Regions from separate parts of the Rhodoligotrophos appendicifer genome, predicted to be linked through region 2. Evidence: predicted binding sites of a transcription regulator. Region 2 holds the regulator's gene; each other region holds the start of a gene.

Region 1 (10,336 bases), on a different contig from region 2:
GATATCATCGCTTCACTCGATATGGCCGACGAGCTCGGGCAGGATCCGGATGAGGGCGAGGAAAATTCCGAGGATGGAGAGACGGCCGAAGGCAGCGAGCCTGACCAGGGCCAGGAGAGTGACGGCGAGGAGTCGGAGGACTCCCAGAGTGACGATGTCCAGGACGCCCAGGGCGAGCTTGAGAGCAGTGATCAGCAGACGACCGACGCGGATGTCGAGGAGGTCCCGGAAGACGGTGAATCCGAAGAAGCTCCCGACGGCAGCGAGCCTTGGCGTCCTCAACTCCCCTTCTCCAGCGCGAACAACGAGGACTTCTACAAAGTCTTCACTCCGGCTTTCGACGAGGAAATAGCAGCGGAAGACCTGTGCGACGCCGACGAGCTCCAAAGGCTGCGCAACTATCTGGACAAGCAGCTGGCGCACCTCCAGGGCGTGGTCGCACGCTTGGCGAATCGACTGCAGCGTCGTCTCCTCGCCAAGCAGAACCGCTCCTGGGACTTTGACTTGGAGGAAGGCATTCTGGACGCTGCGCGCCTGTCGCGCGTGATGACCGATCCCATGCACCCCTTGTCGTTCAAGATGGAGCAGGACACGAATTTCCGTGACACGGTGGTGACGCTGCTGTTGGACAATTCCGGGTCCATGCGCGGCCGCCCGATCACGGTGGCGGCGACCTGCGCGGATATATTGGCGCGCACGTTGGAGCGGTGCGGCGTGAAGGTCGAGATCCTGGGCTTCACCACCCGGGCCTGGAAGGGCGGTCAGGCCCGCGAGCGGTGGCTCGCCTCGGGCAAGCCGGCAGTGCCGGGGCGACTGAACGATCTCCGACACATCATCTACAAATCGGCCGACATGCCCTGGCGTCGCGCCCGCCGTAACCTCGGCCTGATGATGCGCGAAGGGCTGCTGAAGGAGAACATCGACGGCGAAGCGCTGATCTGGGCGCATAACCGCTTGCTCGGCCGACGGGAGCAGCGACGCATCCTGATGGTGATCTCAGACGGCGCTCCGGTCGATGATTCCACCTTGTCGGTCAATCCGGGCAACTACCTGGAGCGGCACCTCCGGCAGGTCATCAACGACATCGAGACGCGTTCGCCGGTGGAGCTGATCGCCATCGGCATCGGCCATGACGTCACCCGCTACTATCGCCGGGCTGTGACCATCGTCGATGCCGAGGAGCTCGGAGGAGCCATGACGGACAAGTTGGCCGAGCTGTTCGATGACGACGCTCCCTTACCCCAGGGGCGTTCGATGCGGCCACGCAGGAAAAAAGTCGCGTGATGTCGTCGTCGCCGTTTTCGGTTCCGCTAAACTGAGGTTGTACCGCCTCGTCTTCTCAGCCTGTTGGGGTCCTATGCGCCGCCTGCTCGGGTCGTTTCTGCTCGTCGGACTTCTTCTGGTCTCTCTGAACGCACATTGGGCCTCCGGGCAGGAAACTGCCCCAGGTCCTATTGCCCTCAGTTTCAGGCCCATCGATTTCGTGGTGGGTGCCCCCGAGGAGACTCGTTTCGGCAAGCTGGAATGGCGTGGCGGTCTGCAGATCAGCAGCACTGATCCCCGCTTTGGCGGCTTTTCAAGTCTGGCCGTCTCAAGCGACGGCGACCGGCTCCTGTCCACCAGCGACCAGGGTTGGTGGCTGAAGCTCGGCCTGAAATATGATGCTGGAGGCAAGCTCGCCGGCGTTGAGAATGGCGAAATGGCCGCCATTTTGGACAAGGATGGCAACCCCTATCAACGTAAATATGAACGTGATACCGAAGCGATGACCCCCTTGTCCGACAAGGGCATTGATGGGCCCGTCGCAGTTGGTTTTGAAAGCAAGGTGCGTATCGATCGCTACGACATCGGCGCCGAAGGCTTTGCCGCTCGACCGCAGCCGGTCGATGTGACGATCCCGAAGATGATGAAGAACGGTCCGGGCAATGCCCAGCTGGAGGCGATGGCCCGCTTCCCCTCGGGAAAAATGGCCGACAAGCTGGTCGCCATCAGTGAGGCCAATCTCGACAAGGCCGGCAATATTAGAGCCTGGCTGTTGGACAAGCGGAAGTCTGTCGCCTTTGCGGTCGAGAGGCTCGAGACTTTCAAGATCACCGACGTGGCCGTGCTGCCGAACCAGGATCTGGTCACGGTCGAGCGGGATTTTTCGGCCACCGAGCGACGCCTCCGGATGGCCATCCGGCGCTTCTCCTCGTCTGATATCGCAGAGGGAAAGACGATCAAGGGCGAGATTCTGATGAAGGCGGAGTGGCCCCGCACCAGCATCGACAATATGGAGGCACTCGCCACCTATCGATCAGCCGATGGCGAGCAGCGCCTTCTCGTTATGTCGGATGACAACTACAATGGATTCCTGCAGCGAACGCTTCTTCTGCAGTTTGCTCTCAAAGATTGAGGCTAGGCGTTGCCGGTGCGGACGGCTTCGAGCGGAGGAATCAACCGCCGCAGCGCCGCGAAGGGGACGAGCAGGATGACGGCGACGAGCAGCTTCACCAACAGGTCGCCGAATGCCCATCCGACCCATATGGGGAGTTCAAGGCTTGCGGAGCCGATGCCATAAACCGCCAGGGGCAGGCCGGTCGCTGCGAACGCAAGTGAAAAGAAGATCACGGTATCGAGCAACGAGCCCATCACCGATGAAACCAGCGGTGGCTTCCACCAGGCCTCGCGCCGGAGCCGGTTGAACACCAGAACGTCCAGCAATTGCGCACAGAGAAACGCCGTGCCCGACGCCAGGGCGATCCGCGGCGTCGCCAGAAGGATCGACAGCAGCACGGCAAGGCCGAAGCCGACATAGACCACATGCCGCGCGCGCTCTGGGCCGAAGCGGCGGTTCGTCAGTTCAGTGACGAAAAAGCTCAGCGGATAGGTGAACGCGCCCCAGGTCAGAAGCTCGCCCAGCCCGAAAGGCGTGAACGGGTATTGGACCAGAACATTGGAGGCGGCGACGACGGCGACCATGGCCGCCACCGGAACAATCAGCTGGGTCGCGGATTGCCGTAAAGCGGCCATCGCTCCTGCCTCCCGAGGTCTGCCGTCAGGATGCTGGGGCAGCAGTCTCTGGCGTCGCAGCTGCAGTGGCCGCAGCCGCAGAGTCAGTCTTTTTCTTGATCTGACGCTTCAGCCGGCGTGCATGCAGCGACAGCTCGAGGTCGCGAGCCTTCAGCAGGAATGCATCCAGTCCGCCACGGTGTTCGACCGCCTTCAAGGCGCTCGCGCTGACCCGGAAGCGGTAGGACTGGTTCAGCTGCTCGCTCATCAGATGAACGCTGCACAGATTCGGGAGGAACCGGCGACGGCTCTTATTGTTGGCGTGACTGACATTGTTGCCACTCTGCACGCCTTTCCCGGTTAGTTCGCAACGGCGGGACATTACTCTGCTCCGGTTGTTCTGCAATGAAGAGCCGGTCCCAGAGGACAAACGAGCTCATGGCGCCCAAGGCGCCTGCCATAAGGATGCGATGCTATAAGGCGCGATCCCGGGCCAAGTCAAGTCGGCAGCCATATTCAGCCCGCATTCATGGGCTGAAATGAGAATGTGAAAGACAGGGGTGTGTCTTGACCTTCCGCTCCCTGGTTAGCACATGCGCTTGAGCAGAATGACAGTGATGGATGGACGATGAAGTTAGACCGCCCCACCGCACAGACCGGACGCGCTTTCAGCATCGCCATCGGCGGCCTGTTCTTGGGTATGCTGCCATTCGTGTCGATCGCCACAGCTGAGCCCTCGGAAAAGATTTCCCTGCGCTTTGACGTGATCTCCCGGAATACCACCGTCTACGATATCGGCATCGACTTCCAATTGTCTCCCACGCGCTACACCGCTGAAGCGACCGCCGGGACCACCGGCGTGATCGGCTTCTTCGTGGATGAACAGATGACCATGTCGGCACAGGGAGCCTTGGCCGACGCCACCGCCCGCCCGGCCCATTTCATCTACAATGAAAAATCGGGCAAGGAACTCGGGAGCGCAAAGCTCTCCTGGAGCGATGCGAGGATCGATGTCGATCGGAGCTTCAAGATCGATGAAGATCGTGCCCAGGACCTGGACGATGTGGTGACGCCCGCACTCGCAGATCCCCTCAGCGCGGTCCTGAGCGCGACGCTGACGGCGTCGGACTCGCCCTGCTCAGGCAGCCACAGGGTTTATAATGGCAGGGAAGTGTTCGACCTCGCTTTTTCCCATCTCGGCAAGACGACCTTCGAGGGGGATGACGGCGGCGTCTATCGAGGGCCAGTTCACAAATGTGAGGTCCAGTATCTTCCGGTTGCAGGGCTGTCCAAGAAGAAGATGAAGCGATACTCGGCCAATCCGCCGACCTACACCATCTGGTTTGCCGAAGTGCCGGTCCCTGCTCTGGGCCGCGACATTTTGCTTCCCGTCGCCGCCAGGGGAAAAATCAAGGACACCGACGTGAAGATCATCGCCCGGACGGCGAGCATCGATGGCCGGCCCCTGAACAGCCAATCTTTGGTCAGTCGGTGAGTGTCCCATTGTGAGGCAAATTCGTTAAAGTGAAGGAGCGTCAGCGGCGGTGCGTGCCGCGCCGTTCCCTTGCGGCATGGCACATCTAGCGGGCGGAGATCCTGATTTGCCGATATCTGGTAAAGAACAGATCCTGAATACCGAAGAATCGCCGATTCGGGCACCCTCTGTTCTGGTTTGTTTCGGTTTATTAAAACCGCTGTGGAAGCAGCCCTCTTGTGTTGAAACGAAGAATTAAGCCTATTGACTCTCTGTTAACCTTGGGGTTCCGGAATCGACATGAATCATGGCTGCTCCCATCCAGTGACTAGACTATCCAGATCAGCTGAATCGGCGGAAATCTCATGAATCTTCAAGTGAACAAATGAGGAAGATCGATGGAGTCACCGATTCGGACGAGTTTTGTTCTCACCGCGTTCCAAAGATGAAGATTGGAAGCCCGATCGTGCCCGCAGCGGCCTCTTCTCTCCCGCTCCATGGCGCACGGCCGCTGCAATGTGGACCGCTTTTCCGCAGAGGCTGCTTGCCCTTCAGGCTCTCTTGACCTTATCTGCCCGTGCATACGCTCACTCAAGATCCTTCCAAGGCTGAAGCAAAGCATCTGAAATGAAAACCATCACCGCGGTTCTCGGTCCCACGAATACAGGCAAGACCCATCTCGCCGTTGAGCGCATGCTGGGCTACGAGACCGGCATGATCGGCCTGCCCCTCCGGCTCCTGGCCCGCGAAGTTTATGACAAGGTTCGCGCCAAGGTCGGAGAACAGGCCGTTGCGCTGGTGACCGGGGAGGAGAAGATCGTCCCCAGCTCCCCTCGCTTCTGGGTGTGCACGGTGGAGGCCATGCCGCCCGAGCTTCAGGTTGACTTCCTGGCGATCGACGAGGTGCAGCTTGCCGCGGACCTCGACCGCGGCCACATCTTCACGGATCGGATCCTGCATCGCCGCGGCAGCCAGGAGACGATGCTCCTCGGCTCCAGCACGATGCGGCCGATGATCGAGCGCCTCCTGCCGGGCACGAATTACATCACCCGACCGCGCTTCTCTAAGTTGAGCTTCTCCGGCAGCAAAAAAATTACGCGCCTGCCGCCACGCAGCGCTGTGGTCGCGTTCTCGGCAGATCAGGTCTACAGCATCGCCGAACTGATCCGTCGGCAGCGGGGTGGCGCCGCCGTCGTTCTCGGTGCGCTGTCGCCTCGAACCCGCAATGCGCAGGTCGCCCTCTACGAATCCGGTGACGTCGACTTTCTCGTGGCCACCGATGCGATCGGCATGGGCCTCAATATGGATGTGGACCACATCGCCTTCGCTCAAGCGAGGAAGTTTGACGGGTTCAACTTCCGTGACCTGACGCCGGCGGAGCTTGCCCAGATCGCTGGCCGCGCGGGGCGGCACATGAATGATGGGACCTTTGGCGTCACAGGAGAGGTGGATCCCTTCTCCCGGGAGATCATCGATCGCATCGAGAATCACAATTTCGAGTCGATCAAATACATCCAGTGGCGCAATCGTGAGCTTGATTTCTCCACTGTGGAGTCCCTGATGCGAAGCCTTGCTGAGGCACCCTCCATCGCAGGGCTGATGCGGGCGCAGTCGGGTGCCGACCAGCTGGCCCTGGAACAGCTGGCCAACGACCCCGATGTCAGGAACGCGGCAAAGGGGAGGGAGGCGGTCACGAAGCTCTGGGAAGTCTGCCAGATCCCGGACTATCGCAACATCACCGGCAACGAACATGCAAATCTGGTGGGTCGGGTCTACGGCTTCCTGACCTCCGCCGAAGGCAAGATCCCTGCGGACTGGTTCGAGGGGCAGCTGAAGCAGGCCGACAATGTCGAGGGCGACATCGACACTCTCGCGACCCGGATCGCGCATGTGCGCACCTGGACCTTCATCGCCAATCGCAGCGATTGGCTGGAAGATGCCGATGGCTGGCGGGAAAAGGCTCGGGCCACCGAGGACCGGCTCTCGGATGCTCTCCACGAACGTCTCTCACAGCGGTTCATCGACCGCCGCACCAGCGTTCTGATGAAGCGGTTGAGGGAGAAGGATCGACTGGCCTCTTCGGTCGACACGGGCGGCGAGATCCTCGTCGAGGGTGTCTTCGTCGGACAGATCAAGGGTTTTCATTTCATTCCGGATACGAGCAGCGATGCCTCTGAAGGACGGACGTTGCGGGCTGCTTCCATGCAGGCCGTAGCCGCGGAGATTGCAGACCGTGCGAAGCAGCTCGTGGAAGACAGGGTCGAAGTCTTTGCTCTGGGACGGGAGGGCTCGATCCGCTGGCGCGATACCCGCATTGCCCGCCTCGTCGCCGGTCGCAGCGTTCTGAAGCCTCAGGTCGAACTGATCGCCGACGAGCAGCTCTCCGGTGCCGATCGGGAAGCCGTGCAGAAGCGGCTGGAGCAGTTCGTGGAATATCGCATCGGCGAGGTCTTGAAGCCGCTGGTGCAGCTGGAATCGGCTCAGGATCTGGAGGGGCTTGCCCGGGGGCTCGCCTTCCGCCTCGTGGAGCAGCTGGGCGTTCTGAGCCGGGAAGAGGTCAAGGACGACGTCAAGCAGCTCGACCAGGCCGCGCGGGCCGGACTGCGGAACTACGGTATTCGCTTCGGAGCCTTCAACATCTTCATGCCCCTGCTGCTGAAGCCGGCGGCGATGGAACTGAAGCTGCTCCTCTGGGCCTTGACGGAACAGCAGGCGGGGCGTCTCGACCTGGATAAATTGCCTGAGCCCCCCACCCAGGGCTTGACGTCGGTCGCCTTCGATCAATCGACGCCGAAGGGTTTCTACAGAGCCGTCGGCTTCCGGGTCTGCGGCACTCGTGCCGTTCGCATCGACATGCTGGAACGTCTCGCCGACGTGATCAGGCCGCGTGTGTTTTGGCGGCCCCAATTCGATGGCGACACGCGTCCCAACGGCTCGGTCGAAGGCGGCGGTTTCACCGTGGTCCCCGATATGATGTCGCTGGTCGGATGTTCCGGCGAGGAGTTTGCCAGCATTCTCCGGACGCTGGGGTTCCGATGTGAGAACCGGGTGATCGAACCATCGCCTCCGGAAGTGCCGGAAACAGCGGCATCGAGTGAGACACCTTTACCCGACGAAGCACCGGTGGCTGAGCAGTTCGGGAGCGAGGCGATCACTGAGGCGCCGGCAGAGCTCCTGGCGGAAGCACCGGCAGAGATCCTGGCGGAGAATGGGGAAGGTGCCGAGCCTTCCGCTGTCGAGGCCACTCCCAACGCTGCCCCGGAGCAGGGTGAGGCTGAGAATGCCGATGGTGAGACGAAGCCCGAGACGCCCGCTGCAGCGACGGCGATCGAGGGCGATGTGACCCCTTCGGCTGTCGAGGCCCATCAGGAACCGGAGGGGATCGAGTCGTCGCCCCCGGCAGCTGCCTCGGACGCAGGCGTCGTCGACCCCTCCGTAGACGCGCCGATCGATGTGCCAGCGAAGCCCCTGGAACCCACCGTCCTCGAGGTCTGGTGGCCAAAGGATGCGGGTCCGTTCAAGCGCGCGGAAGGCGGCGGCCGCAGGGACGCCAGGCGCCAGCAGCAGGAACGGCCTGGCGCGGAGAAGCGTGCGGGCGGTGCTCATCCCCGGCAGGAGGGTGACCGGCCCCGCGAAGCGCGAGGCCCGCGTCCGGAGCGAAACCGCAATGATCCGTCGCGGCATGAAAAGCCGAGGCATGAGGGAGGCCGGCCGGAGAAACCGCGACATGAAAGGCCGGACAAGCCGCGCCAAGACGAGCGCCACGCGGCCCGGCAGAGGCGCGAGGAGTCGGTTCGCGCGGATTCCCCGTTTGCAGTTTTGGGCGCCCTCAAAGCGGAGTTGCTGCAGAAGCGTAAGACCGGCCAATGATCCATGGGTCAGCGCATCGACAAATGGCTTGTCTATGCACGGATGGTCAAGACGCGGACCGCTGCGACGGAGCTGGTGGAGCGTGGGCGCGTCAGAGTGAATAGGGAGCGCGTGACGAAGACGAGCCAAATGGTCGGCGAGGGAGATGTGCTGACGCTCGCTTTTCCCCGCAATATCCGAATCATCAGAATTGTCGGCATCGGTGAACGTCGTGGACCCCCGAGTGAGGCCCAGCTTCTCTATGAGGATCTGACGCGGCCGGCCGCACCGGGCGAAGGGTGATGCCGCGTCTGGAGACGGGAGTTGCGCCTGACCGACGCAACGCTTTAAACATCCTTGCGCAGACTGCCGATCTCTGCCCTAAAGCAGGGAGATTCGCTTCTTGTTACCCAACTGGATTTAGGGACCTCCGGAGCCAAGGATGACTTACGTCGTCACCGACAACTGCATCAAATGCAAATACATGGATTGCGTGGAAGTCTGTCCTGTGGACTGCTTCTACGAGGGTGAGAACATGCTGGTGATCCACCCGGACGAATGTATCGATTGCGGGGTCTGTGAGCCGGAATGCCCGGCGGAGGCGATCAAGCCGGACACGGAGCCGGGACTGGAGAAGTGGCTCGGTGTAAACGCGGACTATGCGAGCAGATGGCCGAACATCACGGCAAAGAAGGACGCCCCGCCGGATGCGGCGGACTTTGACGGCGAGGCGGACAAGTTCGAGAAGTATTTTTCCGCGGAACCGGGAGAGGGTGACTGAACGCCGCAGGCTTTGTGCTTGAGCGATTGCGCCTGACGTTTTAACGGGTTTAGTACGGAACGAATCGGCCTGCACGGCCAAGCAGCAACCACTTTGGACCGCCAGGGCCGAAGGTTAACGCTGATTAAGGCATCATCGGGACGGGGCTTCAAATTGCCCCGCGATTATGCTATTGTTTTCAACAGTTAGACATTAACTACCCAGGAACACGCCGAGCTCTCCCCTGGCTCGGATTTTTTTCGCCACAGGCTTCGATCGGTTTCGTTGCACGACTACGGCGTAAAAGAGGACAGGTCAAGGAGGCGGGAGAGCGTTGACGGCCTTTATTCCTTCGCGCCGCGCGGGCGTGCGGGTTCGATGCGTTGTAGCAGCGAAAGGCTTGTTCTCGTCGGGCTACGTCGAAAGTCGCAGCGCGATAAGCATCTGGGTCCGCGAACGGTGTTCAGGGCGGCGGAGATGGTGGAGAGTATGGCAGCAACACAAAAAAAAGCGGGTCTTAAGTTCAAGACCAACGAATTTGTGGTCTATCCTGCGCATGGCGTAGGCAAGATCGTCGATATCGAGGAGCAAGAGATCGCCGGCGCGAAGCTCGAGCTCTACGTCATCGACTTCGATCGTGAGAAAATGCGTCTCCGCGTCCCCACGGGAAAATGCGAAGCCGTCGGCATGCGCAAGCTGTCGGATCAGGATAAGATCGAGCAGGCGCTGAAGACGTTGAAGGGCCGTGCCCGTGTTCGCCGCACGATGTGGAGCCGTCGCGCTCAGGAATACGAAGCAAAGATCAATTCTGGCGATATCATTGCTGTCGCCGAAGTCGTGCGCGACCTGTTCCGCTCCGACCGCCAGCCGGAGCAATCCTACAGCGAGCGTCAGCTTTACGAAGCAGCCTTGGATCGCATGGCCCGCGAAGTTGCCGCCGTTAAAGTTCTTGATGAACCCACCGCCGTTAAGGAAATCGAGAATTTGCTTCTGACGAGCCCGAAGCGCTTGAAGGGCACCGAAGCCGAGGTCGAAGCCGAAGGCGAGGCGGAAGACGCCACCGAGGAAGCGGCCTGACGGTTTCTTTACGGATTGGATGAAATTGAGCGCGGCATCGATGCCGCGCTCTTATTGTTTCGGGACGAACTCTACCTGCTCGGCGACGTCGACCGTGACCATGGGACCGTTTCTGCGCTCGATGAACCCGCGCACGCGGATCGGACGGCCCGCCAAGCTTTCCATGGTGAAACCCCGCCGCTCCA
Region 2 (10,336 bases):
GCGAAGCTCTTTCCCTTGCCGCGGCCGACCGTGCCCGGGGGGTACGATTACGGTCGCAGCCTCTGGTTCGAGGGCGTCGGGGCGACGGGAATAGGTTATGGCGAGATCCAGACCATTCCGCACGACCCATTATTCGGCCAACGCCTCCGCATCGCCATCGAGACTCTTCGCGGCAGCATCGCCGCAGCGATCCGGACGGTTCTTCCCGGCCCCAGCGGCGGCATGGCCGTGGCCCTGGTGATCGGCGATCGCAGTGGCATCCCGAAGGACGTGACCACAGCCTTCCGCATCTCCGGCCTGTCCCATGTGATCTCCATTTCCGGCCTGCATATGAGCCTGATCGCAGGCACCACCTTCTGGCTCGTCCGCGCCCTCCTGTCCCTGTGGCCCGCGCTGACGATCCGCCTTCCCGTCAAGAAGATCGCGGCGACGGCGGCCCTGGTCACCGCCTCGGGCTATTTCCTGATCTCCGGCTTCGATGTCGCCACCCAGCGCTCCTTCGTGATGATCGCCATCATGTTCTTCGCCATCTTGCTGGATCGTCCTGCGATCTCCATGCGCAATGTGGCCCTGGCCGCCATCCTGGTTTTGATCCTCGCCCCCGAGGCGGTCCTCTCGGTGAGCTTTCAGCTGTCCTTTCTGGCGGTCATGGCCCTGGTGGCCATGTTCGCAGCCTTGTATGAAAACCGCTCGAGCGACGAGACGGGCTCGGGCCCAAAAACGCCGGTCGGCGCCTCCGTGCGGTTTGCCCAAAGAGCGACCGGTGCGGCCGTCATGACGACCTTGACCGCCGGCCTGGCGACGGCACCGGTGGCCGCCTATCACTTCCAGCGCCTGGCCTCATACTCTTTGCTCGCCAATCTTCTGGCGACGCCCGTGATCGGCATCCTCATCATGCCGATGCTGCTGCTGAGCCTGGTCTTGATGCCCTTTGGTCTCCATGACTGGCCCTTATGGTCGGCAGGGATCGGAATCGACCTGCTCATCGGCATCGCCCGATGGGTCTCCTCCCTGCCGGGAGCGGAAGGCATCGTCCCCGCCATGCCTCTGTCGGCCATCATGATGATCAGCGCTGGAGCCCTGGTGCTCCTGCTGTGCCGCACGGGGCTGCGTTATACGGGCATCGGGATCGCCGTGGCCGGTTTTGCTGTCGCAGCCTTTCCTTCCCACCCGGCCATGGTGATCGACGGGGAGGGCAAAGTGGTCGCCCTTCGCAATTCCGAAGGCCTCCTTGTGCTCAGCGACGCCCGCAAGGCGACGTTCGCGGCCCGACAATGGCTGGCGCGCGACGGCGACGCGGCCTCTCCCGCTGCAGCGGCACGTCGATCGGGATTTGCCTGCGATGCCCAGGCCTGCGTCGGCACCCTGGAGGAAGTCCTGCCCGTATCCGTCGTCAAGTCTCGCGCGGCCCTGGACGAGGAATGCCGGCGGGCTGCCATCCTCATTACCGACTTCCCCGTCGACCGGCCCTGTGCGACGCCGAAGATCGTGATCGACCGTCGAGCCCTGATGCGCAGCGGTGCCCATCAGCTTGATTTGGACGGCGACGGCCGGCTTCGGGTGAAAACGGTACGAAGCGAAAGCGGCAACCGTCCCTGGGTGATCGAGGCCCAGCGCGCCAAGCGCCGGTAACGCCCGCGCCAAGCGCCGGTAAGCCCTGGGGCGAGCCCTCCAAGATTCAAACCAGCGCGGCCGAGCCCCGTGGACCGTGCGGCCAAGGGAGCGCCCGTCGCCACCAAGGCCCGCGGCGGGTGCTGCTCAGGCCCAGGGCGCGCGCGGAAGGCCCACGGCGAGAGCAGCTGAAGACCCACCCGGCACCGCCAATCCTCGTGGACCGAGCCGTCTACGGCGTACCCGCAGCAACCGAGGCCCGCGGCGAGTTCTGCTCAGGCCCACGGCGCGCGTGGCAAAGGTCGATATTGAGCGCGGCCGATAGTCCCGCCTACGGGCGCCAAGCCGTGGGACCAGTGCCGTGAAAGTCCATGCCCACACCCTTGAGACCGCGGCGAGCGAAGCTCAGGCCCCGCGACCAGCATCGCTTAGCCAGGGGAACCGAACCGGTCAACGATGGGAGCAGCGTTTTGAAACTGCTGGCAAGTTGTCTGAAACCCGACCCGGCCATCCCGCGCCCGAGACGTGAAGGGATGATCGACGCCGGCTTGGAGAACCAGGTCGGTGGTGACGACGGGGCGCTGAGGCCGCTGAGGCCGCCAGGACGCTGGAGGCGCAGTCAAGCGTCCTTCAAGACGGACGATCCGCAAATCCGCAAGGCTACGCAAACGCCAACCGCAGGCAAGGCGAACCGCTGGGAACGACAGCGCACCGGCAATGACAGCGCACCGGCTTTCACAGCGCACCGGCTTTCACAGCGCACCGGCCACGCTAACGTACCGGCCACGCGAAGGCCCGGCATCACGAACCACCGGCACAGCGAACGCGCCGCTGTCGACGATTCACCGTTGGCTCCGCCGCCAAAAAACGGCAGCGCAGCGGAGAGGCGTTGCGGAGCATCGGCAGGCTTCGTTGGCCGCCTCTCAGCCCCCCAGCCGCTTCTCAATACCGGCGGATGAGGCCGATGAGCTTGCCTTGGATCTTCACGCGATCCGGACCGAAGATGCGCGTTTCATAGGCCGGGTTGGCGGCTTCCAGCGCGATCGAATCGCCTTTACGGCGGAGGCGCTTCAGGGTGGCTTCCTCGCGGTCGACGAGCGCGACGACGATTTCACCGTTATTAGCCTGATCAGCGCGTCGGATCAGCACCGTGTCCCCATCGAGAATGCCGGCCTCGATCATGGAATCGCCTTTGACCTCGAGGGCGAAATGCTCCCCGGGGCTGAGCATGTCGGCCGGGACGCTGATATTATGGGTGTGATCCTGGATGGCATCGATGGGCACGCCGGCCGCGATGCGTCCCATCACCGGCACGATCGCGGGCTCGGCCCTGCCAGTGTCGCCCGCGGCCATGGGGCGGATCTTGCCCAGGGACCCTTCAATGATATTCGGATTGAATCGCCGCTGCGGCGCCGACGCAAGTCCGCCATTATAGGATTCGGGCAGGCGCACGACCTCGAGCGCCCGAGCCCGGTGCGGCAGTCTGCGAATGAATCCGCGCTCCTCGAGAGCGGTGATCAGCCGGTGAATGCCCGATTTGGAGCGCAGGTCGAGCGCCTCTTTCATCTCCTCGAACGATGGCGGCACGCCGGCCTCCTTCAGTCGCTCGTGGATGAACATCAGCAGCTCGTGTTGCTTGCGCGTCAGCATATCGGATCGGCCTACTTTTGGCCCGGAGCCGCAAGCCTCTTTTCGAGGCCCGACTCAAGGGAGAACAAAGACGAAACCTTTATAGGCGTTCTATATATGTTCAGCAAGGTTAAAGCAGGATTAAGGACGCCCGATCACTCAAGCTCCCGCAGGACGGCAAGTGCTCGGTCGGCTTCGCCGCGGAACACAGCCGTGGCTCAGAGGCTCTTCAGTTGAAGACTTTGTAGATGAACTGGGCGATGTCGCTCTCGAGCGGGAAGGAGAGCATGCCCATGACCGAATAGCCCAGCAGCCAGGGCATCAGATAGAAGCGGATCATGAAGAAGAACCACGCCACGTAGAGCGGCACCAGCGGGTCCACAAGGAAAGCGGGGGTGATGGGGCGGAAGACGCGCAGCAGGGGATTTGTGGCCCGCACGAACACCCGCATGAAGAAGAATTCGGAATCCTCCCGCAGGAAGAGGTTCATGGCGGCCCGGCCGATCAGCGTCCACATGACGAGACCGAGGACATAGTCCACCACGATGACCCAGAGCGGGTGGATGGTGATGAGGTGTTCCAAGGATCCCCGCCTCAAGATGCAAGCGGGGGGCGGGATCAGATCCCGCCCCCCATGTCATTGCATAAAGCCGTTTAGTGTCCGGCTGCAAGCATTGTGCGGCCGCCGGGGATCCGGACCTCGTCGACCATGTCCTGGATCTCCTTGGACGGCACTCGCGTCATCAGCGAGACCGCGACCATGGCGACCAGGCTGACGGCCATGCCGACGATGCCGAAGCGGACGTCGTCGATGCCGAGCCAGGGCGTCATGATCTTGTTGAAGACCAGATACAGATAGAGCGATCCGGCGACGAAGCCGCCGACCATGCCGGCGATCGCCCCTGGAGCATTCGCCCGCTTCCACCAGATGCCGAGCACAAGGGGGAAGAACAGTCCCGAGCAGGCGAAGTCGAAGGCCCAGGCCACGGCGCCCAGGATCCCGGTGAGCTTGAGCGAAGCGATGAACGCCGCCGCGGCTCCGATGAAGAGCAGCAGCACGCGGGCAACAATCAGGCGCCGGCGCGTGTCGGCCTTGGGATCGATGATCTTGTAGTAGAGATCATGCGACAGTGCGTTGGCGATGGCGAGCAGCAGCCCGTCCGCGGTCGACATGGCGGCCGCAAGGCCACCCGCGGCCACGAGGCCCGAGATCACATAGGGAAGGCCGGCAATTTCAGGCGTGGCGAGCACGACGATGTCGGGCCGCATGAAGAACTCGTTCAGCTGCACGATGCCGTCGCCATTCTGGTCGACGACCGCGAGCATGCCGACGGAGCTCCAATGCTTCACCCATTCGAGGTTCGAGACGTCGGCGAAGGCTTTGCCGATGACCGAGGTTGCCAAGGTGGGATCCAGAAGCTGCAGCTTCGTCAGCGTGGCCAGGGCCGGCGCCGAGAAATAGAGCAGGAAGATGAACAGGAGCGACCAGCCGACCGAGCGGCGGGCTGAGCGGACCGTTGGCGTTGTGAAGTAGCGCATGAGGATATGCGGCAGCGAAGCGGTGCCCGCCATCATGCAGATCGCCAGTGAGACCATGGCCCAGCCATTGCCCGCTGGGTTGTTCTGCGGGTTCACCAGGACCGACAGGCCGGGGATGGGTTGCGCCGCCGGTGCCAGGCCGTACTGGGCCTCCAGCTCGGTGATCCGGGCGAGGGCACCGCCATAGTTGAAATGCGGGATGATGCCGAAATCCTGGCGGTTCGACATCCAGATGATGGGCACCAGATAGGCGATGATCAGCACGATATACTGCGCAACCTGGGTCCAGGTCACGCCGCGCATCCCGCCCAGCATGGAGCAGATGAAGATGCCGAGCAGGCCCAGCCAGACGCCGAGTTCGAAGGGGATGCCGAGCGTCTGTGCGGCGATCGTCCCGGTGGCGTTGATCTGTGCCGTCACATAGGTGAAGGACGCGACCACGAGGATGATTACTGCGCAGAGGCGCGCGGTATTGCCGCCATAGCGGGTCCCGACGAAGTCCGGCACGGTGTAGCAGCCGAACTTGCGCAGATAGGGTGCCATGAGGGAGTTGACGAGCACATAGCCGCCCGTCCATCCGACGATATATCCAAGATAGGGATAGCCGCCGAAATAGACCCCGCCCGCGAGGGCCACGAAGGAGGCGCCGGACATCCAGTCCGCCGCTGTGGCCATGCCGTTATAGAGTGCGGGGACTTCCCGGCCGGCCACGTAATAGGCATCCACTTCCGCAGTGCGCGACAGCCAGCCGATGATGGCATAGATGGCGATGGTGAACAGCAGGAAGCCGACGCCGATGACTTCGGCGCCGACGCCGAGACTTTCCAGGACCGCCATGAAGGCGAAGAAAATCAGAAACCCGACTGTATAAAGAGTATAGACCAACCCAAGGTTGTCTATGAACCGCTTGTCGCGGACTGCTTCCTCATTGTTGTTAGCCATTGGTCCGCCCCCCTATTCGATTCCGAATTCGTCATCGATGCGATCCTGCATCCAGTTCTGGATCCAGATCAGTGCGACGAAGGCGATGAGCGATCCCTGTACGCTCATGTAGTAACCCAGAGGAAATCCGAGAAAACTAAAGGAATTTAGGGACGCAGCGTTCCAGGGAATGATGATTCCGAAAAGCGCCCACAGCGCGAGGACGACATAGGTCAAGTTTCTGGTCTTGATCCAGTGGCGATCCATGGCACCAGTGTCTGTACTGGACATGTAATGTTCCTCCCCTCTCTCAAATGCAAATGTGTTCCCTGCATTTCGAGGCCCGCTTCCTAAGTGGAATCGGTACCTGCACAATGATTACAAGCGGATTTCAATTGCGCAAATAAGCCTATCGTAGCATTCCATTGTTGTTTTCGATGTTTCATCTGGAGCCATGAAGCAAATCCCGGCCCAATTGATCGACGCTGCCAGGTGGGTGATAGATCTCGCAGCCGGATTCTCGTCGCGCCACGACACGGCACCCATCGACACGGTTCAGCGCCTCTTTCACTTCGCCAGCACCCGCTCGGCTCTGGTCACCCAGAAGAAGCTCTATGGCTATCTGAAGGAGCGCATGGGGATGGGCTATCCGAAGATGTTCGAAGACGAGGTCTTCAGCGTCTCCATCCGGATCGCCAACATGAACATCTTCGCGGCGTCCTTGTCCGACCTGACCATCCATGCGGTGGCCCATGTGGCGCCCTCGCGGAGCGAGGCGCCGGCCCGCGATCCGATGGCCCGTGCCTGCTACCGGTCAGGGCTCGCCGACAACAGCGAGAGCGTACAGGATCTGGATGCACCTCGGGCATGGACGGCGGCGTTCGAGCAGCGCCTGGCGGAAACCCATTGGGAGAACATCGCCGCCGGCGCCAGCGCCTTCACGCACAGCCCCAAGGCCCTGGTGGAATGGGCGCCCATCGCGGAAGATCTGAAGAAATACGACCGTGAGATCGTCGAGAGCTCGATGCGCTTCGCCTGGAACGAGATCCGCGAGGATTTCCGCAACCGGACCGATGCGCCGGCCGTCCTTGCCGATTGGTACCGGAAGCCGCAGGGCTAAGCGGCAACGACTCAGAAGTCGAGCCGCAGGATCTCCACCGCGCTGCCGGCCTCCGCGGTGGGGGCATGGGGCGGCCGGATGATCAGGCAGTCGGCATTGGCGAGGCTGCGCTGCATGGAGCTGTCCTGGATCTCCATGGCCCGGGCGCAGAGCCGTCCGCCGGCGTCCCGCACGAGCTTCGCCCGGATATAGTCTTGCCGCTCGTCATTGGCCTTGAGCCCCTCCGCCAGCGGCACGGTCTCGACATCGTCGCCGGCGGTACGACCGAGCAGCGCCATCATCAGCGGATGCAGGAACACCCGGGCGCAGACCAGGGCCGAGACGGGGTTGCCCGGCAGGCCCAGGACCCGCTTTCCCTCCAGATGGCCGAACATCAGCGGCTTCCCCGGCCGGATCGCCAGCCGCCAGAAGGCGAGCTTCAGGCCCGATCGGACCAGCGCCTCCTGGACCAGGTCGTGATCGCCCACCGAGGCGCCGCCGATGGTGACCAGCACATCGGCATCGAGGCCCCGCTCGATGGCAGCCTCCAGTGCCGGAAGCGTGTCGCCGACGATGCCCAGATCGACGGCCAGCCCTCCAAAACTGCGTACGAAGCTGCTGAGAGCATGATTGTTCGAGGACAGGATCTGGTCGTCGCGGGGCAGCGAGCCCGGCTCCACCAACTCGTCCCCGGTCGGCAGGATGGCGATCACCGGCTTGCGCCGCACCGCGAGATGCGCCTGGTTGGCGGAAGCCGCGAGCCCGATATGCCGCGCCGTCAGCAGAGTCCCCGCCGCGATCAGCATGTCGCCGCGGGCGACGTCCAACCCCTTCTTCCGGATGTGGCGCGGCCGCGATTCCGCTTCGTTCACTTGCACCCTGTCGCCATCGGCGGTGACGTTTTCCTGGACCACCACGGCATCTGCGCCCTCCGGCACGGGAGCACCGGTGAAGATGCGCACGGCCTCTCCCGGCTTCAGCCGCTCGGCAAACCCGTGTCCCGCGCGGGAGAGGCCCACCAGCTTGAGCATCGGCGTCTTGCCCACCACGTCTTCGAAGCGGACGGCGTAACCATCCATGGCGGAGGCATGGAACGGCGGCTGATCGCGCTCTGCGATGACCGGCATGGCCAGCGTCCGCCCCAACGCGTCATCCAGCGCGACGATCTCCTCGCCCACGGGCACCACGTCCGCAAGGATCTGGCGCAACGCGTCTTTCACGGGCAGGAGGTTTGCCATCTCAGCCTTCTTGGTAATGTCCGGATTTCCCGCCGAGCTTCTCGATGACGCGGATGTCGCCGATGCGCATGCCGCGATCCACCGCCTTGCACATGTCGTAGAGGGTGAGGCAGGCGACGCTCACCGCCGTCAGCGCTTCCATCTCGACCCCGGTCTTGCCATTGACCTTGACCCGGGCGGTGACGTCGATCCGCGAGGCGTCGCGGTCGACCTCGAACTCGACAACGGCCTTCGTGATGCCGAGCGGATGGCACAGGGGAATCAGCTCGTGGGTGCGTTTGGCGGCCATGATCCCGGCGATGCGGGCGGTGGCGATGACGTCGCCCTTTTCGGCGTCTCCGGCGAGGATCATCGCCAGGGTTTCCGGCTTCATCCAGACGCTGCCGCCGGCCAGCGCCATGCGCGCCGTCTCCGCCTTGTCCGAGACGTCGACCATCATCGCCCGGCCCTTGTCGTCGAGATGGGTGAGGCCGCGGGACTCTGTCATGATGAGCCTTCCTTGTCGCTGCTTGCGCCCTGGAGCAGCATCCGCGTCGCCGCGGCGACGTCGTCCTGCCGCATCAGGCTCTCGCCCACCAGGAAGCTCAAGACATGGGCGCGCGCCAGCCGCTCGAGATCGGCCGTCGTGAAAATCCCGCTCTCCCCTACGATCATCCGGTCCCTCGGGATCATCGGTGCAAGCCGCTCGGTGGTCTCTAGCCGCACCTCGAAGGTTTTCAGGTCGCGGTTGTTGATGCCGATCAGCGGCGAGTCGAGCCGCAGGGCGAGCGCGAGTTCCGCCTCGTCATGCACCTCCACCAGCACGTCCATCCCGTACTCAAAGGCTGCGGCCTCGATCTCCCTGGCGAGGGCGTCGTCGATCATCGCCATGATGATCAGGATGCAGTCCGCACCCCACACCCTGGCTTCCGCGACCTGGTAGGGATCGAGCAGGAAGTCCTTGCGCAGCAGGGGAAGGGCGACGGCTGAGTGGATCTCTCGGAGATAGGTGAGGTCGCCCTGGAACGAGGGTCCATCCGTGAGCACCGACAGGCACGTCGCGCCGCCGGCTTCATAGGCCTGTGCAAGGGCAACGGGGTCGAAGTCGGCGCGAATCACGCCCTTGGACGGGCTTGCCTTTTTGATTTCCGCGATGAGCGCGAAGGACCCGTTTCGGACCCGCTCCTGGAGATGGCGGGCGAAACCGCGGCACGCCCCGGCCTCGCGCGCATCCCGGTCCAGGGCCGCAAAGCTCGTCCGCGCTTTGCTGGAGGCGACCTCCTCGCGCTTATAGGAGGCGATTCTGTCCAGGATGGTGGTCATCGGCCTGTCGCTATTCCTTGTTCGAGATGAAGACGAGCTGCTCCAGCACGGTCGCCGCAGCACCCGAGTCGATGGCCTCGGCGGCCAGGGCGACGCCGTCCTTCAATGTCGCGCATTTGTCGGCGACCACGAGAGCGCCGGCTGTCGTCAGCAGCACGATGTCGCGAAACGCACTGCGGCCGCCCGCCAGCACGGTACGGATGGCTGCGGCATTCTGCTCGGCGTCCCCACCCCGAATCTCCTCCAGCGACGCCCGCGAAAGTCCGGCATCTTCGGGAGTGATCTCGAAGCTCCTCACCGCGCCGTCCTTCAACTCCGCCACATAGGTCGTGCCCGTGATCGTGATCTCGTCGAGACCGTCGGAGCCATGGGTGATCCAGACGCGGTCGGATCCGAGATTGCGAAGGACATGAGCCAGGGGTTCGACCCAGGCGCGCGCATAGACGCCGACCACCTGTCGCTTGACGCCGGCGGGATTGGAGAGGGGGCCGAGGAGGTTGAAGATGGTTCTTGTGCCGAGCTCCACCCGGGATGGGCCCACATGGCGCATGGCGGCGTGATGGGCGGGGGCAAACATGAAGCCCACGCCTGCGCCCTCTATGCATTCCTGGATCTTCGCCGGCGATGTATCGATATTGACCCCCAGCGCCATCAAGGCGTCTGCGGCCCCCGATTTCGAGGACAAGGCTCGGTTGCCGTGTTTCGCGATCCTGAGCCCGGCGCCGGCCGCGACCAAAGCCGAGCAGGTGGAGATGTTGAAGGTTCGGCTGCCGTCGCCGCCGGTGCCGACGATGTCGAGGGCATCGGCCGGGGCACTCACGCGCGTCATCTTGGAGCGCATGGTCTCCACCGCGCCGGTGATCTCGTCGATCGTTTCGCCGCGGACCCGCAGCGCCATGAGGAAGCCGCCGATTTGCGACGGCGTCGCAGCCCCCGACATCATGATGTCGAAGGCCTGCTGGGCCTCCTCCCGGCTCAGGGGCTGCCCGTCTGCGGC
Region 3 (10,336 bases), on a different contig from region 2:
GATCCCTCGCGATTCGCCACGAGACGGGCTTTCCCGTGGAGCCGTCAGCCCTTATGAGTCAGCAAAGGCGACGGGAGTGATCACGGACATGACGATGATTTCAGCGATGGCCGACCCCGCACGGCTTCCCCCCTCGCTGTGGGCTGCCACTGCGGCACCGGCTCTCGAACTGCCCTCCTTGGCGGGCGAGAAACGCGCCAATATCTGCGTGATCGGCGGGGGGTTCACCGGCTTGGCGGCTTCGCTCGCAGCGGCAAAGGCCGGCGCGACGGTGATCCTGCTCGAAGCCAGTGAACCGGGCTGGGGCGCCTCAGGCCGAAATGGCGGCCAAGTCATTCCCGGATTCAAATGGGATCCGGACGACATCCTCAAAGCCTTCGGGCCCAGTCAGGGTGAGAAAATCATCGCCTTCGGGGCGGCCTCGGCAGATGTCGTGTTTCAGCTCATCAAGGATTACGGCATCGACTGCGCCGCCAGCCGACGCGGCTGGCTGCAGGCCGTGCATTCGCGAAAGATGATTCCCACCGTTCAGTCGCGGGTGGAGCAGTGGCAGGCGAGGGGGCAGCCAGTCGAGTTTCTCGATGCGTCCGAAACGCGTCGCCTGAGCGGCACGGGCGCCTATGAGGGGGCGTTGCTGGACCGGCGGGGGGGCGTACTCAATCCTCTGAGCTATGCCCGCGGACTGGCGCGTGCCGCGATCTCGGAAGGTGTGGACATCTACATGTCGTCCCCTGCGGTCGCGGTGGAGCGACAGGGCCAAGGCTGGCTCACCAAAACCGCACAGGGTCGCGTCGTGTCCGACAAGATCATCCTGTGTACCAATGGCTATGGGCGAGACCTGCTGCCGCATCTGGAGCGGACAGTCATTCCCGTCGCCAGCTTCATCGTGGCGACGAAGCCCTTGTCAGGAAATGTCGCATCCTCAATCCTTCCCGACGGACAGGGGACTTCGGATACGCGCCGTCTCCTCCTCTATTGTCGCAAAGATCCCGCGGGGCGGCTCGTCGTCGGGGGCAGGGGCCGCTTTGCCGATCCCGTCTCGCCGGCAGATTTCGCCCATGTGGAGAAAGCGACCCGGAGCCTTTTTCCGCAATTGGGATCCGTCCCCTTCGAGTTCCGATGGTCCGGGAGGGTGGCCGTCACCGTCAACCATTTTCCGCATGTGATCGAGCCCGAACCCGGCCTCATCGGGGTGATGGGCTATAATGGCAGGGGGGTGGCCATGGCGTCCGCCTTGGGCGGGGCCACGGGTACATACGCCGCCAATGGCGATGCGGCGTCGCTTCCCATCCCCCTCAGCAAAACGAGAGAAATTCCCTTCTACGGGCTGAGACGAGCCTATGTCGCGGCGGCCTCAGCCTGGTATCGCGGACTGGACGCCCTCAACCTGCCCTGAGGTGGTGCGGAACCCTCTAGAGATGCATTTTTGGAATAGAACTACTTCAGGTTGACGCGCGGGTGAAGTTTCGGCATGGTGGGTGGGCGACGTGATCCGCTCTCATCCTTCGAGGCGGAGAACAGGACCGGGTGCCATTCCTCTCTCCCCAATCGGCGGCTGCTTCTTGCAATGCCCCTCAGGCTGGCACCCGGAACCTTCCCACTTGTTGTTGAAAACTCTTGCCGCAAAGGCCGACAATCGTCGGAAAATCCCTCCTGGACAGGCAGCCGCGCCCCAGATAGCGCTTGCTTTGGAACAAAAAAAGTACATATGTAGAACGAATTGGTGATGAGCCCCCGTTGCACCGCTTGGAGCCATATGGAATAAGGGATAGAACATGTCAAAACCGGACCTGCGCGTCATCGAGAACGGGGCTATGGACAAACAGAAGGCACTAGAAGCGGCCCTGGGGCAAATTGAGCGCCATTTCGGCAAGGGCTCGATCATGAAGCTCGGCCAGGGCGACAAGGCCGTGGAGACCGAGGTGGTCTCGACCGGATCGCTGGGGCTCGACATCGCCCTGGGCATCGGTGGTCTGCCGAGGGGCCGCGTGGTCGAAATTTTCGGTCCCGAATCCTCCGGAAAGACAACGCTTGCGCTGCAGACCATCGCCGAAGCTCAAAAGCGCGGCGGCATCTGCGCCTTCATCGATGCCGAGCATGCGCTCGACCCCATCTATGCGCGCAAGCTGGGCGTCAAGCTCGACGAGTTGCTGATCTCGCAGCCCGATACCGGAGAACAGGCGCTCGAAATCTGCGACACGCTGGTTCGGTCGGGGGCCGTGGAGGTCCTCGTGATCGATTCGGTCGCGGCCCTGACGCCAAAGGCCGAACTCGAGGGCGAAATGGGTGACAGCCTTCCCGGCTCGCAGGCCCGGCTGATGAGCCAGGCTTTGCGGAAGCTCACGGGTTCCATCTCCAAATCCAACTGCATGGTCATCTTCATCAATCAGATTCGCATGAAGATCGGCATCATGTTCGGCAATCCGGAAACCACGACCGGGGGAAATGCCCTGAAATTCTACGCTTCGGTGCGGCTGGACATCCGGCGCATCGGCGCGATCAAGGATCGGGAGAACATCGTCGGCAACCAGACGCGCGTGAAGGTCGTCAAGAACAAGCTTGCGCCTCCCTTCAAGCAGGTCGAATTCGACATCATGTATGGAGAGGGCATCTCCAAGAACGGGGAATTGCTGGATCTGGGCGTGACCGCGGGAATCGTCGAGAAATCGGGATCCTGGTTCTCTTACAATTCCGACCGCATCGGCCAGGGCCGCGAGAACGCGAAAAGCTTCCTGAAGGCCAATCCCGATATCGCCGCCTCGATCGAGCGCGCCATTCGCAGCAATGCAGGGCTCGTGGCCTCCTCCCTGTTGTTGGGCAGCGAGGAGACTGAAGAGCTCGCCGCGGAATGACCCGGGGCCTGCCCTCGCGGTGGGCCGGTCGCTGTCGCTCCGGATGGCTGTCGCTCCAGACAGGTCCCGGCGCGACGTGGTGCGGGAATTTGTCCGGTGGCGGGTGAGGGAGAGAGCCTCGCTCAGGTGGATACACGCGGTTCCCTGCCGCTTGGAGCTCAAGCTTCTTTGAGCTCAAGCTTCGCGTTCGAGCTGTGCCGCCGCAAGGTGTGCGGCGGTGGGGTGCTCAGGGCGTGGCGCGCAAGGCGTGTCTCGCAAGGCGTGTCCCGGTCTGGCCGGCGATAAAGAGGCTTGTTTGGCCGTGCGGGCGAAAGGCGCCAAGCGTTTGATGGTTCCGACGCTGCAGAGTTTGCCGAGCCGCAAAGCCCGTGAGGGCGGTTCCGCCGAGGCGGTGCCTCTGAGGCTGTGCCTCCGAGCCCGTGCCTCCGAGCCTGTGCCCATGAGCACTCTGCCCCCTCCGGCAGTCTCCGAGGCGGTGCCTCCGAGGCAATGTCCCGAGGTGGCGCGTCTGAGGCGATGCCCCCGAGGGCGATCTCCCTCGAGGGTTGTGTCCCTGTCGGCCGGCCCCGATGGCGTGCTCCCGAGGCAGTTCCGCCGAGGGAGTGCCTCCGAGGCAAGGCCCCGTGGGGGCGCCTCCGAGGGCCATGCCCCCTGAACAGAAGCCCGAGGGATTGCCCCGAGCCTCTGTGACTTTACTCCGAGGTCCGTTGCAGGCTGCGTTCGGCCATGAAGCGGTCGAACTCCTCCTGATCGCGGGCCGCACGAAGTCGCTCCACATGCGCGGCAAAGGCCTGCTGCTCTTCCTCAAGACGGTGCAGGGTCGCGCGCCTGTAGTCGTCGAAGGCCTGGTTGCCGGAGCTGGGGGAGGCTGGCATGAACCCATAGAAGGGGCGCTTACGACAGGTGATCTCATCCCAGGCATTTCTCAGCTGGCCATCCACGTTGCCGCCCCATAGGATGTAGGCGGCCAAGGCTATCCCCAACGGCCACCAGACGATGAATCCCAAGACAAGGGCGGCAATGCTCAAGGGGGTCCACCGGCGTCCGCTCGTCTTCGTGAGTGTCATTTAAGGGCCTCCATGCTAGGCCTAAAATATGGGATATCGGGGGCGGTCTTCAAGATCCGCGGCAGAGAGTTTGGAGGGCAAGATGCATCCGGAACGTCCAGAAATCCCCAGCTTCGACGACATTCAGCGCGCGGCCGTGCGCATTCAGGGGCAGGCGATCCGGACACCCCTGCTCAATTCGCCGAAACTCGACGAGCGGCTGGGCTTTAGGCTGTTCGTCAAGGCGGAGGTTCTGCAACGGACCGGATCGTTCAAGTTCCGGGGCGCCTATAACAGCGTGTCGCAGCTGAGCCAGGGCGGCACGGCCAAGGGCATCGTGGCGTTCTCATCGGGCAATCACGGACAGGGTGTCGCTGCGGCGGCGCAGCTCTGCGGATTGCCGGCGGTGATCGTCATGCCGGCCGATTCCCCCCCGATAAAGCTCCGGAATACAGCCTCCTACGGCGCCGAGGTCGTGACCTTCGACCGGGCCAGGGAAGACCGGGTGGCCATCGCCGCAACGCTCGCAGAACAGCGCAACGCCGTGATCGTTCCGCCTTTCGACGACCCGCAGATCATCTCCGGACAGGGGACGGTGGGCCTCGAAATCGCCGATCAGGCCGAGGCGGAGGGGATCAGCATCGACCATGTGGTGGTCCCGGCCAGCGGCGGCGGTCTCGTGGCCGGCATCTCGCTGGCCCTGGAGCACCGCTCGCCGCACACGAAGATCTGGTGTGCGGAGCCGGAGGGCTTCGACGATCATGCGCGCTCGCTGACGGCAGGCTCGCGGCAGCAGAATGCACAGGCCACCGGCTCGATCTGCGATGCCCTCATGTCGCGGGAGCCAGGGGCACTCACCTTCGCCATCAACAGGCTGAGGCTTGCCGGCGGCCTCGTCGCCAATGACGACGAGGTACGCTCAGCCATGGGGGTGGCCTTCGACATGCTCAAGCTGGTGATCGAGCCGGGCGGCGCCGTCGCGCTGGCCGCGGTGCTGTCGGGAAAGCTCAACGCGGAGCCCGGGCAGGCCGTGGTCGTGGTCGCCTCGGGAGGCAATGTCGACCGGGACAGTTTCGCCGCCGCGATCAACGGCTGATCGCAAGGCCCGGCAGACCAGAGGGGGTCGCACCGGGCCAGACCCTACGCCGACGGGCGTCACCGCTGCCGACGGAGGAGGCGGCGGCGCGACCAGCGGCATGAGTCGGTCTTCAGGAATGGGGGCGCGGTGCACAGCAGAATGGCCGGCGCATAGGCTCGAGCCGGGGCGGCAGCCGTCCTCGACGATGCGCCGTTTTCGGTCGCAAGCCGTCCTCCACGGCACGCCTAACGTGATGCAGGCGTCCGCGACTGAACGCCCGTGCGCGGTCGCAAGCCGTCCTCTGCGGCTCACCAACCGTGATGCAAGCCGTCCTCTACGGCACGCCGCGTGCGATGCAGGCCTCCGCGACGGAATGTCGTGCTTGGGTGCACGTCGTCCTCCACGGCACGCCGTACTCGATTGCGACCGTCCTCGTCGACGAAAAGGCCGTGCTCGGTTGCTCGACGTTCTTCACTCGCGCTGACCTTGAAGGCGCGGCGACGCCACTGCGTCCTGTCGTTCCTGGAGGGCTCCGGCCTCGTGCCCAGCAGGGTGAGGCGCCGTCCGACCTTGGTGTCGAGCAGCTGCAGAGCCCGTGTCGGCGGGCGGTCCGCTCTTGCTGCGCCTGTCATGTCCATGGGCGGCTCAGGGGTATTCCTCCGCGGGGGGCAGGTCCCCTCGTCCAGTCATCAGGGTCGCGTTCCTCTGCGGGCCCCGAGATCGCGAATCGCCGAGGGCTGCGGGGACATTTTGCCGTCCTTGACGCGCTCCGTCGCCGGCTTCGGATCGCTGAGATCGGGTGGTCGTGCGGCCATCGAGGGTACAGACGCGACAATCGGGACTCTTTTGCCGGTCCCAATCGTATTCCAGCGCCCTTCAAGGGTGTCGTCGATGACCCTCCGATCGTGCGGGCACTCTTGTGCCGGCGTCGCTCCGCGGCGCAGTCAACGGCCGCTGCTCGACCGACCTCATCTGGGTTTCGGTCTCCGACCTCAGGGGAGCTTCTTTTAGCGGTCGGTGGCGACCAGGCTGAGGGGCTCGTCCTCGTCGGGACGAGAGCCCGCGCCAGGGGTGCGGATGATGACGATGCGGCCTGCCTGATCGGAGGACGGGGCGGACTCCTCCCGGTCGCGGACGAATTTCGAGACAGGTGCAGGGCTGGGCACGCGGGACACTGCGTTCGTCCGTTCCGGGACGGTGTGCTCCCCGCCCATGGCCTGTTCGAGGGCCTGGAAGAGGACAGCGCCGCGGCGCATGGCCTGAACCACCCCATGATGGTGCTTGGAAAGGAGGGTGAGGCGATCGAGGGCCTGGGCCAAGCGGCCCCGGATCTCGCCGAGCCCCGATGCACGCGTCACATCTGCGACATGCGTCTCGGCTGCAGCGGCACCCGGCGTTCCGGGTCCAGGAACATCCGTGTCGCGAGGGAGTTCGACGGTTCTCGATCCCTCGGCGCTTTCGGTCGCCACGGCATCGTGGACACTGCGCATTGTTGCAATCAGGGCGTCCATGAGGGCGCTCGCCTCGCTGAGGCGCCGGTCGAGGACGCCCGCGGGATTGCGGCGCGCCAGCACCCGGTCGGCGTCACTGCCGGAGGTCGCCAGCAGGGCAGCGATGTCGTGGCCCGCCTCGGCCATCAGCAGGCGCAGGCGCTCAGGTGCGCCGGCCCCCTCCAGAGAAGGAAGGAATTCGACGGATTGGGCGCTCACCACCCGCTCCAGCCGCTTGATGGCATCGAGCAGGATGCGGGTGTCGGCCGACCGGTTGCGGCGGGCATATTCGGAGAGGAACCAGCGACCGCGGGCGGTCTCCATGACCGCACTCTCGATCAGCCCGTAATCCTCCTCGCGGAGCGGCGCCAATCTGCCCCCTTCACTCATACGCGACCCCGTCCAACCGGCGTTACCCCTTGCTCGCAAGGACTATCGCGGAGAATGGTTGAGGAAGGGTTGCAGAACGGCACGCCTCGGTGAGGCCGTTAGGCAGAGCTTAGGTCAATCAGGGCGGGCAGAGCTCGCAACGCGCTTCAGAAGGTCCACAAACACCATGACAGAGACCATCATCATCGGCGGGTTGAGCCTTGAATTCCTGGAGAGCAAGGACGGGACCGAGGGCAGTCTCGACCTGTTCCGGATGACGGTTCAGGCGCAGGCGAAGGTGCCGATTCCGCATTATCACGAGAGCTGGGATGAGACGGTCTATGGCCTGTCCGGACGGTTGACGTTCCGGGTGGGCACGGAGGAGGTCGCGGTCGAGCCGGGACGGTCCTTGTTCATCAAGCGCGGGGTGGTGCATGGCTTCAGCAATCCGGGGCCGGAGACGGCGGTGTGCCTGAGCGTGCTGACACCGGGCGTGCTCGGGGCGCAGTATTTCCGCGACATCGCCGCCGAGATGGCGACGGGGGCGCCCGATCCGGCGCGGATGACGGCGATCATGCTGAAGCATCGGCTGATCCCGGTGCCGCCGGGATCCTAGGGGCGAGGAGTTGGGGACTGCCCTTGCAGGACGGGGGCCCGGGTCGCTGCTTTCGCTGCGCCCGGGATGACGGGTGTGCGGTGGGTGAGCCAGGGATCACGGGTTGGGCCGTGGCGGTCAGCCCGCGGTGATGCCGAGGCCCATGACGAAGGTGTCCTTCATGACCAGAGCATGGGTGAGGCTCCAGAGGAGATGGCCGTCCCGGGGGGCTTTGACGGTGCCGATTTCGTCGCCATAGAGGTTCTTGATGCGGGCCAGGATCTCGCCTTTCAGGACGCGCTGGCCGGGATTGGCCACATAGCGGTAGAGGCCGTCGCTGGGGGCGGGCAGCCAAAGATAGTCATCGACGAGAACGGGACGGCGCGAAAGCGGCGGGGCTGTGTCGATCATGCCGTGGAGATGGGCCAGGCGGAGCAGGCCATTCAGATGGAAGGCGACGTTGTGCTCCTCGATGAGGCCGATGCGGCCGGCCTCGGCGAAGGCGGCGTGGCGGCGCTGGGTGGCGCGGCCGGTGCAACTGCGGCCGGGGGCGTCAAGATGGGAGGGGGCGAGGCGGACCAGGATCTCGGGATCGAAGCAGGCGGCGATCTCCTGATTGCGGCGATCGAATTCGGGATCGCCGACGGTCTGGGCGATGGTGAAATGGGCGACGTTCTCGCAGAGATCACCGCCATGGAGATCAACGAAGCAGTCGGCATCGGCAGCCCAGTCGAGAAGGGCTGCGGCAAGGACCTCGGAGAAGGATCCGTCGGGGCTGCCGGGGAAGCAGTCGTGCTGCCGCCCATGCTGCCACCCCTGGGCAATTACCTGATCGGCCTGTTCAAGGAGACGCCGCTCTTGGCGGCGATCACCGTCATCGACGTCTTCGGGGCGGCGAACAACATCGCCGGCCAGACCTATCGCTATAACGAGCCCTATACGGCGGCGGCCTTGATCCTGCTGGCGGTGAGCCTGATCGCCGCCTTCGGCGTCAACCGGCTGGAACGCTATGTAGGACGGTCCCGGCGCGCCAAGGGGGAGGCAACGGTCAAGATCGTGAAGGGGCCCGCCACGATTTGATTCGGGACCGCGTCGGCAGACCGCGACGGAGGGAGATGCGGGCGGCGAACCTGTCTGGTCACCCCCACAGTGCCGGCGGGGGTGGCTGCATGATGCTGCCGTCGAAGGTGATGCCGGGGTCGCGGTCGCGGGCGAGCAGGAGCGGACCATCGAGATCGACCACGGAAGCGGTCTGCGCCGCGATCATGGCGGGGGCCATGGCGAGCGAGGTCGACAACATGCAGCCGACCATGATCTGCATGCCTTGAGCCGCTGCCGCCTCGGCCAGCATCAGGGCCTCGGTGAGGCCGCCGGTCTTGTCGAGCTTTATGTTGATCGCATCATATTTGCCGATCAAGCGGGGCAGGGTGTCGAGGCCGTGAGCCGCCTCGTCGGCGCAGATGGCGATGGGGCGATCGAGGCCCGCGAGAGCGTCGTCGTCGGATGCAGGCAAGGGCTGCTCGATGAGCTCGACGCCGAGATCGGCGCAGGCGCGGAACAGATCCGGCAGCTGCTCGGGGCGCCAGCCCTCATTGGCATCGACGACGAGGCGAGTCTTCGGGGCCGCACGGCGCACCGCCTCGAGACGGGCGATGTCGCCATCGGCGGTGCCGAGCTTCAGCTTGAGCAACGGACGGTCGGCGGAGCGGGCCGCCTGGGCGGCCATGGCCGCCGGCTCATCCAGGCTGAGGGTGAAGGCGGTGACCAGGGGCTTCATTTCGGCCAGGCCCGCCAGGCTCCAGGCGCGCCGGCCGGCCTGCTTGGCCTCGAGATCCCACAAGGCACAGTCAAGGGCATTGCGGGCCGCTCCCGCCGGCATCCGGCTGCGCAGGCGGTCCCGGTCGAGGCCTGCGCCAATCTCGCCGGCCATGGCCTCGATCTGGGTCATCACCGCGGCCACCGTCTCGCCATAGCGGGGATAGGGGACGCATTCGCCGCGGCCGGTGACCCCGTCCTCGGTGAGGGTGGCGACCACCACCTCGGCACTCGTCTTCGAGCCGCGGGAAATGGTGAAGGTGCCGGCGATGGGCCAGCTCTCATGGGCGACGGCAAGGCTGCGCATGGGGATGCTCCGCAGGGTCAGCGGGGGAACTGCTTCAGGATCTCGGCGACGATGGGGGCCACACCGTAGCGGATCGGATCCGTGGCGGGCAGGCCATGCTCCTCAGTGACGGCGGCGAGGTAACGCTCGGCTTCGGCCTCGCCCAGAGCCTGGGTGTTCACGGCGATGCCGACGCAGGCGATGGCCGGGTTTGTCAGGCTGCCTTCGAGAATGGTGCGGTCGATCACCTGCTGGATGGTGGGCAGGGGATGCTGGACGCCGCGCATGGTCTTGCGAGTGGGCTCGTGGCAGACGACGAAGGCATCGGCCTGAGCGCCGTGGAGCAGGCCCAAGGTGACGCCGGCGAAAGAGGGATGGAAGAGCGAGCCCTGGCCCTCGATCAGGTCCCAATGCTTGGGGTCATTGGCCGGAGAAATCCACTCGGCCGCGCCGGAGATGAAGTCGGCGATGACGGCATCGATGGCGACACCGCGGCCGGAAATCAGGACGCCCGTCTGGCCCGTGGCGCAGAAGGCGGCATCGAGGCCCTGAGCGACCATCTCCTTCTCCAGGGCCAGGACTGTGTATTTCTTGCCGACGGAGCAGTCGGTGCCGACGGTGAGCAGCCGCAGGCCGGGCCGCTTGGTGCCCTTGCCAGTGGCAAAAGCCTGATCGGAGAAGCGCACGTCGTGCAGCTTACGGCCATGGCGCGCTGCGGCATCGGCGATCTCAGGGATAGAATTCAGGCGCTTGTGGAGACCGGTCGCCACGTCGAGGCCCTGTTCCAAGGCAGTCACGATCTCGG

The links. The regulator LexA, encoded in region 2, represses DNA repair genes until DNA is damaged. The targets are predictions, from matches to a motif close to TGTTCNNNNTGTGTTCNG.
Region 1: a site for LexA is predicted at 4,890-4,907, ahead of FKM97_RS03640 (helicase-related protein). Genes of this name have one in related genera too.
Region 3: a site for LexA is predicted at 1,690-1,707, ahead of recA (recombinase RecA). Genes of this name have one in related genera too.

What each region holds. Positions count from the first base shown of each region.
Region 1 is NZ_VHKL01000001.1:762,508-772,843, forward strand. Features, by position in the region: gene cobT (cobaltochelatase subunit CobT) at 1-1,284, shown strand, start outside; gene FKM97_RS03620 (esterase-like activity of phytase family protein) at 1,358-2,395, shown strand; gene FKM97_RS03625 (queuosine precursor transporter) at 2,398-3,012, opposite strand; gene rpmB (50S ribosomal protein L28) at 3,038-3,373, opposite strand; gene FKM97_RS03635 (DUF3108 domain-containing protein) at 3,620-4,486, shown strand; gene FKM97_RS03640 (helicase-related protein) at 5,093-8,335, shown strand; gene FKM97_RS03645 (RNA-binding S4 domain-containing protein) at 8,339-8,617, shown strand; gene fdxA (ferredoxin FdxA) at 8,757-9,095, shown strand; gene FKM97_RS03655 (CarD family transcriptional regulator) at 9,360-10,151, shown strand; gene FKM97_RS03660 (thermonuclease family protein) at 10,203-10,336, opposite strand, start outside.
Region 2 is NZ_VHKL01000005.1:408,280-418,615, forward strand. Features, by position in the region: gene FKM97_RS13775 (ComEC/Rec2 family competence protein) at 1-1,632, shown strand, start outside; gene lexA (transcriptional repressor LexA) at 2,554-3,261, opposite strand; gene FKM97_RS13785 (YggT family protein) at 3,470-3,823, opposite strand; gene FKM97_RS13790 (sodium:solute symporter family protein) at 3,895-5,721, opposite strand; gene FKM97_RS13795 (DUF4212 domain-containing protein) at 5,734-5,991, opposite strand; gene FKM97_RS13800 (hypothetical protein) at 6,155-6,820, shown strand; gene FKM97_RS13805 (molybdopterin molybdotransferase MoeA) at 6,832-8,037, opposite strand; gene moaC (cyclic pyranopterin monophosphate synthase MoaC) at 8,039-8,524, opposite strand; gene trpC (indole-3-glycerol phosphate synthase TrpC) at 8,521-9,339, opposite strand; gene trpD (anthranilate phosphoribosyltransferase) at 9,350-10,336, opposite strand, start outside.
Region 3 is NZ_VHKL01000003.1:293,028-303,363, reverse strand. Features, by position in the region: gene FKM97_RS08400 (NAD(P)/FAD-dependent oxidoreductase) at 89-1,396, shown strand; gene recA (recombinase RecA) at 1,776-2,852, shown strand; gene FKM97_RS08390 (DUF2852 domain-containing protein) at 3,545-3,919, opposite strand; gene FKM97_RS08385 (threonine ammonia-lyase) at 4,002-4,994, shown strand; gene FKM97_RS08380 (hypothetical protein) at 5,285-5,614, opposite strand; gene FKM97_RS08375 (hypothetical protein) at 5,984-6,856, opposite strand; gene FKM97_RS08370 (cupin domain-containing protein) at 7,023-7,451, shown strand; gene FKM97_RS27175 (hypothetical protein) at 7,569-7,841, opposite strand; gene FKM97_RS27170 (ABC transporter permease) at 7,851-8,510, shown strand; gene dgcA (N-acetyl-D-Glu racemase DgcA) at 8,569-9,552, opposite strand; gene dgcN (N-acetyltransferase DgcN) at 9,570-10,336, opposite strand, start outside.